Regions from separate parts of the Lysobacter sp. 2RAF19 genome, predicted to be linked through region 2. Evidence: predicted binding sites of a transcription regulator. Region 2 holds the regulator's gene; the other holds the start of a gene.
What was found. Region 2 encodes HrcA, which represses chaperone genes, less so after heat shock. Its sites were predicted from a motif close to TTNGCACTCNNNNNNNNNGAGTGCNAA; they were not measured.
Positions count from the first base shown of each region.

Region 1: a site for HrcA is predicted at 1,266-1,292, ahead of groES (co-chaperone GroES). Genes of this name have one in related genera too.

Region 1 is NZ_JBFRGO010000004.1:214,644-218,052, forward strand. Features, by position in the region: gene cutA (divalent-cation tolerance protein CutA) at 1-225, opposite strand, end outside; gene AB4059_RS15065 (helix-turn-helix transcriptional regulator) at 290-718, opposite strand; gene groES (co-chaperone GroES) at 1,341-1,628, shown strand; gene groL (chaperonin GroEL) at 1,685-3,322, shown strand.
Region 2 is NZ_JBFRGO010000001.1:439,722-443,130, forward strand. Features, by position in the region: gene dnaK (molecular chaperone DnaK) at 1-790, opposite strand, end outside; gene grpE (nucleotide exchange factor GrpE) at 895-1,398, opposite strand; gene hrcA (heat-inducible transcriptional repressor HrcA) at 1,485-2,540, opposite strand; gene recN (DNA repair protein RecN) at 2,622-3,409, shown strand, end outside.

The DNA.
Region 1 (3,409 bases), on a different contig from region 2:
CAGGGCAACGATGCGCTCCTGCAGCGCGGGCATGCGCACGCGCGTGGTCTTGGCCAAGAGCAGCACTTCGGCGGCGTGTTCGACCTTGCCCTGCCAGCGATACGTGGATTGCATGCCCGGCAGGAGATTCACGCACGCGGCCAGGCGCTCTTCGACCAACGCATCGGCGATGCGTTGCGCGGAATCGAGGTCGGGGCAGGCGGTGAGGCAGAGCAGGGCGTTCACGACGGGCGCCGAAACGGGGGCGCCATAGCGTACTCGCGTCCCGCGGCCGGGCTAAGTGCCGGCTTCAGTCCAGGCTGTCGTAATACGCGTCGCTGGTCATCAGCGATTTCGCACGCGGGCGACCCGTGCGCTGGCTGGCGAGTTCTTCCATCAGCTCCACCAGCGCCAGGCGCGCGCGCACCGGCGCCTCGCGGAAGGCCACGAGCAGGCGTTGTTCGAGCGAGTCGTCGACGAGCAGGGCATCGACCGCCGCCACCGAATCGAGCACCGTTTCGCGCGAAGGCGCCATCTGGCCGCGGCCCGTGGCCAGCCATTCGAACTGCACGCCGGTCACCATCGCGATTTCGCGCAAGTGCTTGACGCTCGGATTCTTGCCTTGCGGTGCTTCCCAGTGACTCACGGCGCTACGTTGCACACCCACCGCCTGCGCGAGTTGGGTTTGCGACATGGCGGCGTGGCGGCGCGCTAGCCGGATGCGTTGCTGGGAAGTCATGGTGGGTTACGTAGAAAAATCCGTGCCAAGTGAAGGCATGTCGGCACGTTACACACGGCAACTGCCGGTATGAAGCGACAATGTTACCGCTGCTCACCCCGTGAATGATAATGGCAGCAACCTGTCTACTTTTGGTAGCGGGCGTGAGCCGGGCGCTGGAACACAGCCTGTAAATATCGGTTTTAGCTACCAACAAGCACCGTTTCACGGCCGCCACCGCCCTTCACAACGGGGACGAAGTCCGCAATTCTCCGCTCCGTCGAAAGGAACTTTTCGATAAGGCAACGGACTGGGGGTGGAGGACGGCGAGGGATCGCCCGCCACGGACTCGGCAACTCCCGACCCCAGGGCGCGCACGGCCACGTGCGCGCCCTTTTTTCCGGCGCCCCGGCGCCCCGGCTCCGCGGAACCCCTCCCTCGCCCTTCCCCCCTGCGCCAAGCGGGGGAGGGGTTCCTTCATTCGAATGCGCAGCCGCCCTTGAAAGCCCGGGGCCGCACCCCGATTAGAGTCGCCGACCCGCTCTGCGGGCTTCATTTGCGCGAATTCTTGGCACTCGTTTCCGGCGACTGCTAGAATTTGCGGCCTTTCACCAACCGCATCAAGCACTTGCGAGGGTTGTCAATGAACATCAAGCCGCTGTACGACCGCGTGGTCATCAAGCGCATGGAAGAAGAAAAGCTGTCGGCCGGCGGGATCGTGATCCCGGATTCGGCCACCGAAAAGCCGATCAAGGGCGAAGTCGTCGCCGTCGGCGAAGGCAAGGTCCTGGACAACGGTTCGGTGCGCAGCCCGAAGGTCAAGGCTGGCGACAAGGTGCTCTTCGGCAAGTACAGCGGCACCGAAGTGAAGCTCGATGGCACCGAATACCTCGTGGTGAAGGAAGACGACATCCTCGCCGTCCTCGGCTGAGTCTCGCCCTTCGCATTCAAACGTACACAAGCAACTTTCTACTGAGGTAATCCGCAATGGCTGCCAAGGAAATTCGTTTCGGTGAGGACGCGCGCGCCAAGATGGTGCGCGGCGTCAACGTGCTCGCCAATGCCGTCAAGGCCACCCTGGGCCCGAAGGGCCGCAACGTCGTGCTCGAGAAGAGCTTCGGCGCCCCCACGATCACCAAGGACGGCGTGTCCGTCGCCAAGGAGATCGAGCTGGCCGACAAGTTCGAGAACATGGGCGCGCAGATGGTGAAGGAAGTCGCGTCCAAGACCTCCGACAACGCCGGCGACGGCACCACCACCGCCACCGTGCTCGCGCAGGCGCTGATCCGTGAAGGCATGAAGGCGGTCGCCGCCGGCATGAACCCGATGGACCTCAAGCGCGGCATCGACAAGGCCGTGACCGCGGCCGTCGCCGAGCTGAAGAACATCAGCAAGCCGACCGCCGACGACAAGGCGATCGCGCAGGTCGGCACGATCTCGGCCAACTCCGACGAGTCGATCGGCAACATCATCGCCGAGGCGATGAAGAAGGTCGGCAAGGAAGGCGTCATCACGGTCGAAGAAGGTTCGGGCCTGGAAAACGAGCTCGACGTCGTCGAAGGCATGCAGTTCGACCGCGGCTACCTCTCGCCGTACTTCATCAACAACCAGCAGTCGATGTCGGCCGAGCTGGATGATCCCTTCATCCTGCTGCACGACAAGAAGATCTCCAACGTGCGCGACCTGCTGCCCGTCCTTGAAGGCGTGGCGAAGGCCGGCAAGCCGCTGCTCATCGTCGCCGAGGAAGTCGAAGGCGAAGCGCTGGCCACGCTGGTGGTCAACACCATCCGCGGCATCGTGAAGGTCTGCGCCGTCAAGGCCCCGGGCTTCGGCGACCGTCGCAAGGCGATGTTGGAAGACATGGCCGTCCTCACCGGCGGCACCGTGATCTCCGAGGAAGTCGGCCTCTCGCTCGAGAAGGCGACGATCAAGGATCTGGGCCGCGCCAAGAAGATCCAGGTCACCAAGGAAAACTCGACGATCATCGACGGCGCCGGCGACGGTTCGGCCATCGAAGCGCGCATCAAGCAGATCAAGGCGCAGATCGAAGAGACCTCGTCGGACTACGACCGCGAGAAGCTGCAGGAGCGCGTCGCCAAGCTTGCCGGCGGCGTTGCGGTGATCAAGGTCGGTGCCTCGACCGAGATCGAGATGAAGGAAAAGAAGGCGCGCGTCGAAGACGCCCTGCACGCCACGCGTGCGGCGGTGGAAGAAGGCGTGGTCCCGGGCGGCGGCGTTGCGCTGATCCGTGCGCTGGCTTCGGTGGGCAAGATCACCGGCGCCAACGAAGACCAGAACCACGGCGTCCAGATCGCGCTGCGCGCGATGGAAGCGCCGCTGCGCGAAATCGTCACCAACGCCGGCGAAGAGCCGTCGGTCGTGCTGAACAAGGTCAAGGAAGGCTCGGGTAACTTCGGTTACAACGCGCAGACCGGCGAGTTCGGCGACATGGTCGCGATGGGCATCCTGGACCCGACCAAGGTCACCCGCACCGCGCTGCAGAACGCAGCGTCCATCGCCGGCCTGATGATCACCACCGAAGCGATGGTGGCCGAGCAGCCGAAGAAGGACGAACCGGCCATGCCGGGCGGCGGCATGGGCGGCATGGGGGGTATGGATTTCTAAAGAAATCCATACCGCGGTGCGCAGCGCCATCCCCGACTTGCCGGCCTTCGGCCGGCACCGCCCCCAACTAGGGGGCTAGTCCTAAAG
Region 2 (3,409 bases):
TCAGGCGCTGAAGCGCGAGCGGATCCTTGCGCAGGTCGATGCCCTGGTCCTTGAGGAATTCCTCGACGAGGTAATCGATGACGCGCTTGTCGAAGTCTTCGCCGCCCAGGAACGTATCGCCGTTGGTCGAGAGCACTTCGACCTGCATCTCGCCGTCGACCGACGCGATCTCGATGATCGAGACGTCGAACGTACCGCCGCCCAGGTCGTACACGGCCACCTTGCGGTCGCCGCCCTTCTTGTCCATGCCGTAGGCCAGCGCGGCCGCGGTCGGCTCGTTGATGATGCGCTTGACCTCCAGGCCCGCGATGCGGCCGGCGTCCTTGGTCGCCTGGCGCTGGCTGTCGTTGAAGTAGGCCGGCACCGTGATGACCGCTTCGGTCACCGTCTCGCCGAGATAGGCCTCGGCGGTCTTCTTCATCTTCTCCAGCACGCGCGCGGACACTTCCTGCGGCGAGAGCTTCTTGCCGTCGGCGGTGGCGACCCACGCATCGCCGTTGTCGTGCTCGGTGATCGCGTAGGACACCAGGCCGATGTCCTTCTGGACTTCGGCATCCTTGAACTTGCGGCCGATCAGGCGCTTGACCGCGAAGAAGGTGTTCTTGGGGTTGGTGACCGCCTGGCGCTTGGCCGAGGCGCCGACCAGGACTTCGCCGTCCTTGGTGTAGGCCACGGTGGATGGCGTGGTGCGATCGCCCTCGCTGTTCTCGATGACGCGCGCCTTGCCGCCTTCCATGATCGCCACGCACGAGTTCGTCGTGCCCAGGTCGATGCCGATGATCTTGCCCATGTTGTCTCCCTCCGAAACTATGAATTTTTGTCGGCGCGGTGCGCCGGAATGACTGAGAAGTAAGGTTCCACGCGGCCGCTTCAAGAGGCCGCGGGATGAATCGTTCAGTCGTGCTTCGCCACGACCACCAGTGCCGGGCGCAACAGGCGCTCGTTCAGCACGTAGCCCTTCTGGAAGACCTGCACGACGCTGCCGGGGGGCAGCGCGCCCGCCTCGACCATGCTCATCGCCTGGTGGCGATCCGGGTCGAAGCTTTCCCCCGGATGCGGGGCCACTTCGAGCAGGCCGTTGGACTCGGCGATGCGGTGCAACTGGCGGAGCGTGAGCTCCATGCCTTCGCGCAGCGGGTCGGCCCGTTCGGCCGCCGCCAGGCCCGCTTCCATGCTGTCGAACAGCGGCAGCAGTTCGGAAAGCAGGCGTTCGTTGGCGAACTTGCGCGCCATCTCCACGTCGCGGGCGAGGCGCTTGCGCTGGTTGTCGAGGTCGGCGCGCTCGCGCAGTTGCTCGGCGCGCAGTTGTTCGATTTCGCCTCGGAGGGCTTCGATCTGGTCGTGCGATGCGTCTTCGCCGTCGAGGGCGGCGTCGGCATCCTGGGGTTCCTGGATCATGCGAATCGGTCCGTTCGGCGGCGTCCTCGCCACCCGTGGTCTCAGCGATGCGGCCGGACCGACCGGCTTTCAAGCCCCGGGGGCGACTATCCGCCCGAGTTCGACTCCAGCGCCTTGCCCAGCACCCCCGCGGCCGCCTGGACCACCGGGATCACGCGGTCGTAGGCCATGCGCGTAGGCCCGATCACGCCCAGCACGCCCAGGACGCGGCCCCCGGCGGCATAGGGCGCGGTGACCAGCGAGACCGACTCCAGCGGCGCGACCCCGCTCTCCTCGCCGATGAACACGCGCACGCCCGGCGCGCGCGCGGTGCGTTCGAGCAACTGCAGGATCTCGCGCTTGCGGGAGAAGGCCTCGAACAGATCGCGCAGGCGGTCCAGGTCCGACAGGTCCTGCACGCCCATCAGGCGCGTCTGGCCGGCGAGCACCACGTCGTCGCCCAGGTCCGGCGCGAGCGCCTGTTCGGCCAGCTCGACCGTGTGCGCCATCAGGGTTTCCATTTCCATGCGCGCCGCGCGCAATTCATGCACGAGCGTTGCGCGGATGTCCTGCAGCGGGCGGCCGGCGAAATGCTGGTTCAGGTAATTGGCGACGCGTTCGAGTTCGCTGGCGTCCCATGTCCGTCGCGTGTGCAGGATGCGGTTCTGCACGTCGTTGTCGGCGAACACCACGATGGCGAGCACGCGATTGGCGTCGAGCGCGACGAAGTCGATGTGGCGGAAGGCGAACTGCTCGCGCCGCGGCACGCCGACCACGCCGACGAAATGCGTCATCGCCGACAACAGTTCCGATGCGCTGCCCAGCAGCGCCTGCGTCCCCGACCCCACCGGCAACTCCTGTCGCAGGCGCACCAGCTCCCCTTCGGGCAGCGGCTTGACCTGCACCAGCGAGTCGACGAACACGCGGTAACCCTGCGTGGTCGGGATGCGGCCGGCGGAGGTGTGCGGCGAGGTCAGCAGGCCGCCTTCTTCCAGGTCGGCGAGGATGTTGCGGATCGTGGCCGGGCTGATGTCCAGGCCCGCGTGGCGCGCCAGGGTTTGCGAACCGACCGGCTCGCCGTCGCGGATGTAGCGCGCGATCAGGGTGCGCAGCAACTGGCGTGCGCGCGGATCGAGGTCGACATCGGAGGGACGGGAGGCCATGCGGTCGGTATAAGCCCGCCGCGCAGGCCGCGCAACCGGCAATCTCTTCGGGCGAGACGAAAGACCGTTTACGCTAACGCCATGCTCACGCACCTCGCCATCCAGGACTTCGCGGTCGTCCGCGCCGCCGAACTCGATTTCGGCCCAGGCCTCACCGTGATTTCCGGCGAAACCGGCGCCGGCAAATCCCTGCTCGTCGACGCGCTCGGTTTCCTCTCCGGCGCACGCGCCGACGCCGGCGTGGTCCGGCACGGGGCGCAGCGCGCCGAATTGATCGCTGTTTTCTCACTCGACGATGCCCCCGACGCCGCCGCGTGGTTGCGCGAACAGGAACTCGACGACGACGGACAGGCCTGCCAACTGCGTCGCACCTTGCGCGCCGATGGCGGCTCGAAGGCGTGGATCAACGGGCGCCCGGCGACGATCGCGCAATTGGGCGAACTGGCGGGCTTGCTCGTCGAAATCCACGGGCAACACGAACACCAGGCGCTGATGTCGCGCGGCAGCCAGCTCGCGCTGCTCGACGCCTTCGGGCGCAACGAGGGCAAGCTGTCCGCTGTCCAGGCCGCGGCGCGCAAGTGGACCGCCCTGGTGCGCGAACGCGACGCCCTGTCGCAGCGCGGGGATCCGGGCGATCGCATCAACTTCCTCGAACACCAGCTCGCCGAATTGCGTCGCGACGCGATCGAACCCGACGCATTCGCCGAGTTGATCGCCTCGCACAAACGCCACGCGCACGCCGCCGGCCTGATCGCCGCCTGCGACGGCGCTGGTGCGCGCCTCGGCGGCGACGACGGCCCCTCGCTCGGTCGTCAGCTACAGCAGGTGCGCAACGAACTGGCGCGCCAGGCCGAACACGAACCGCGCCT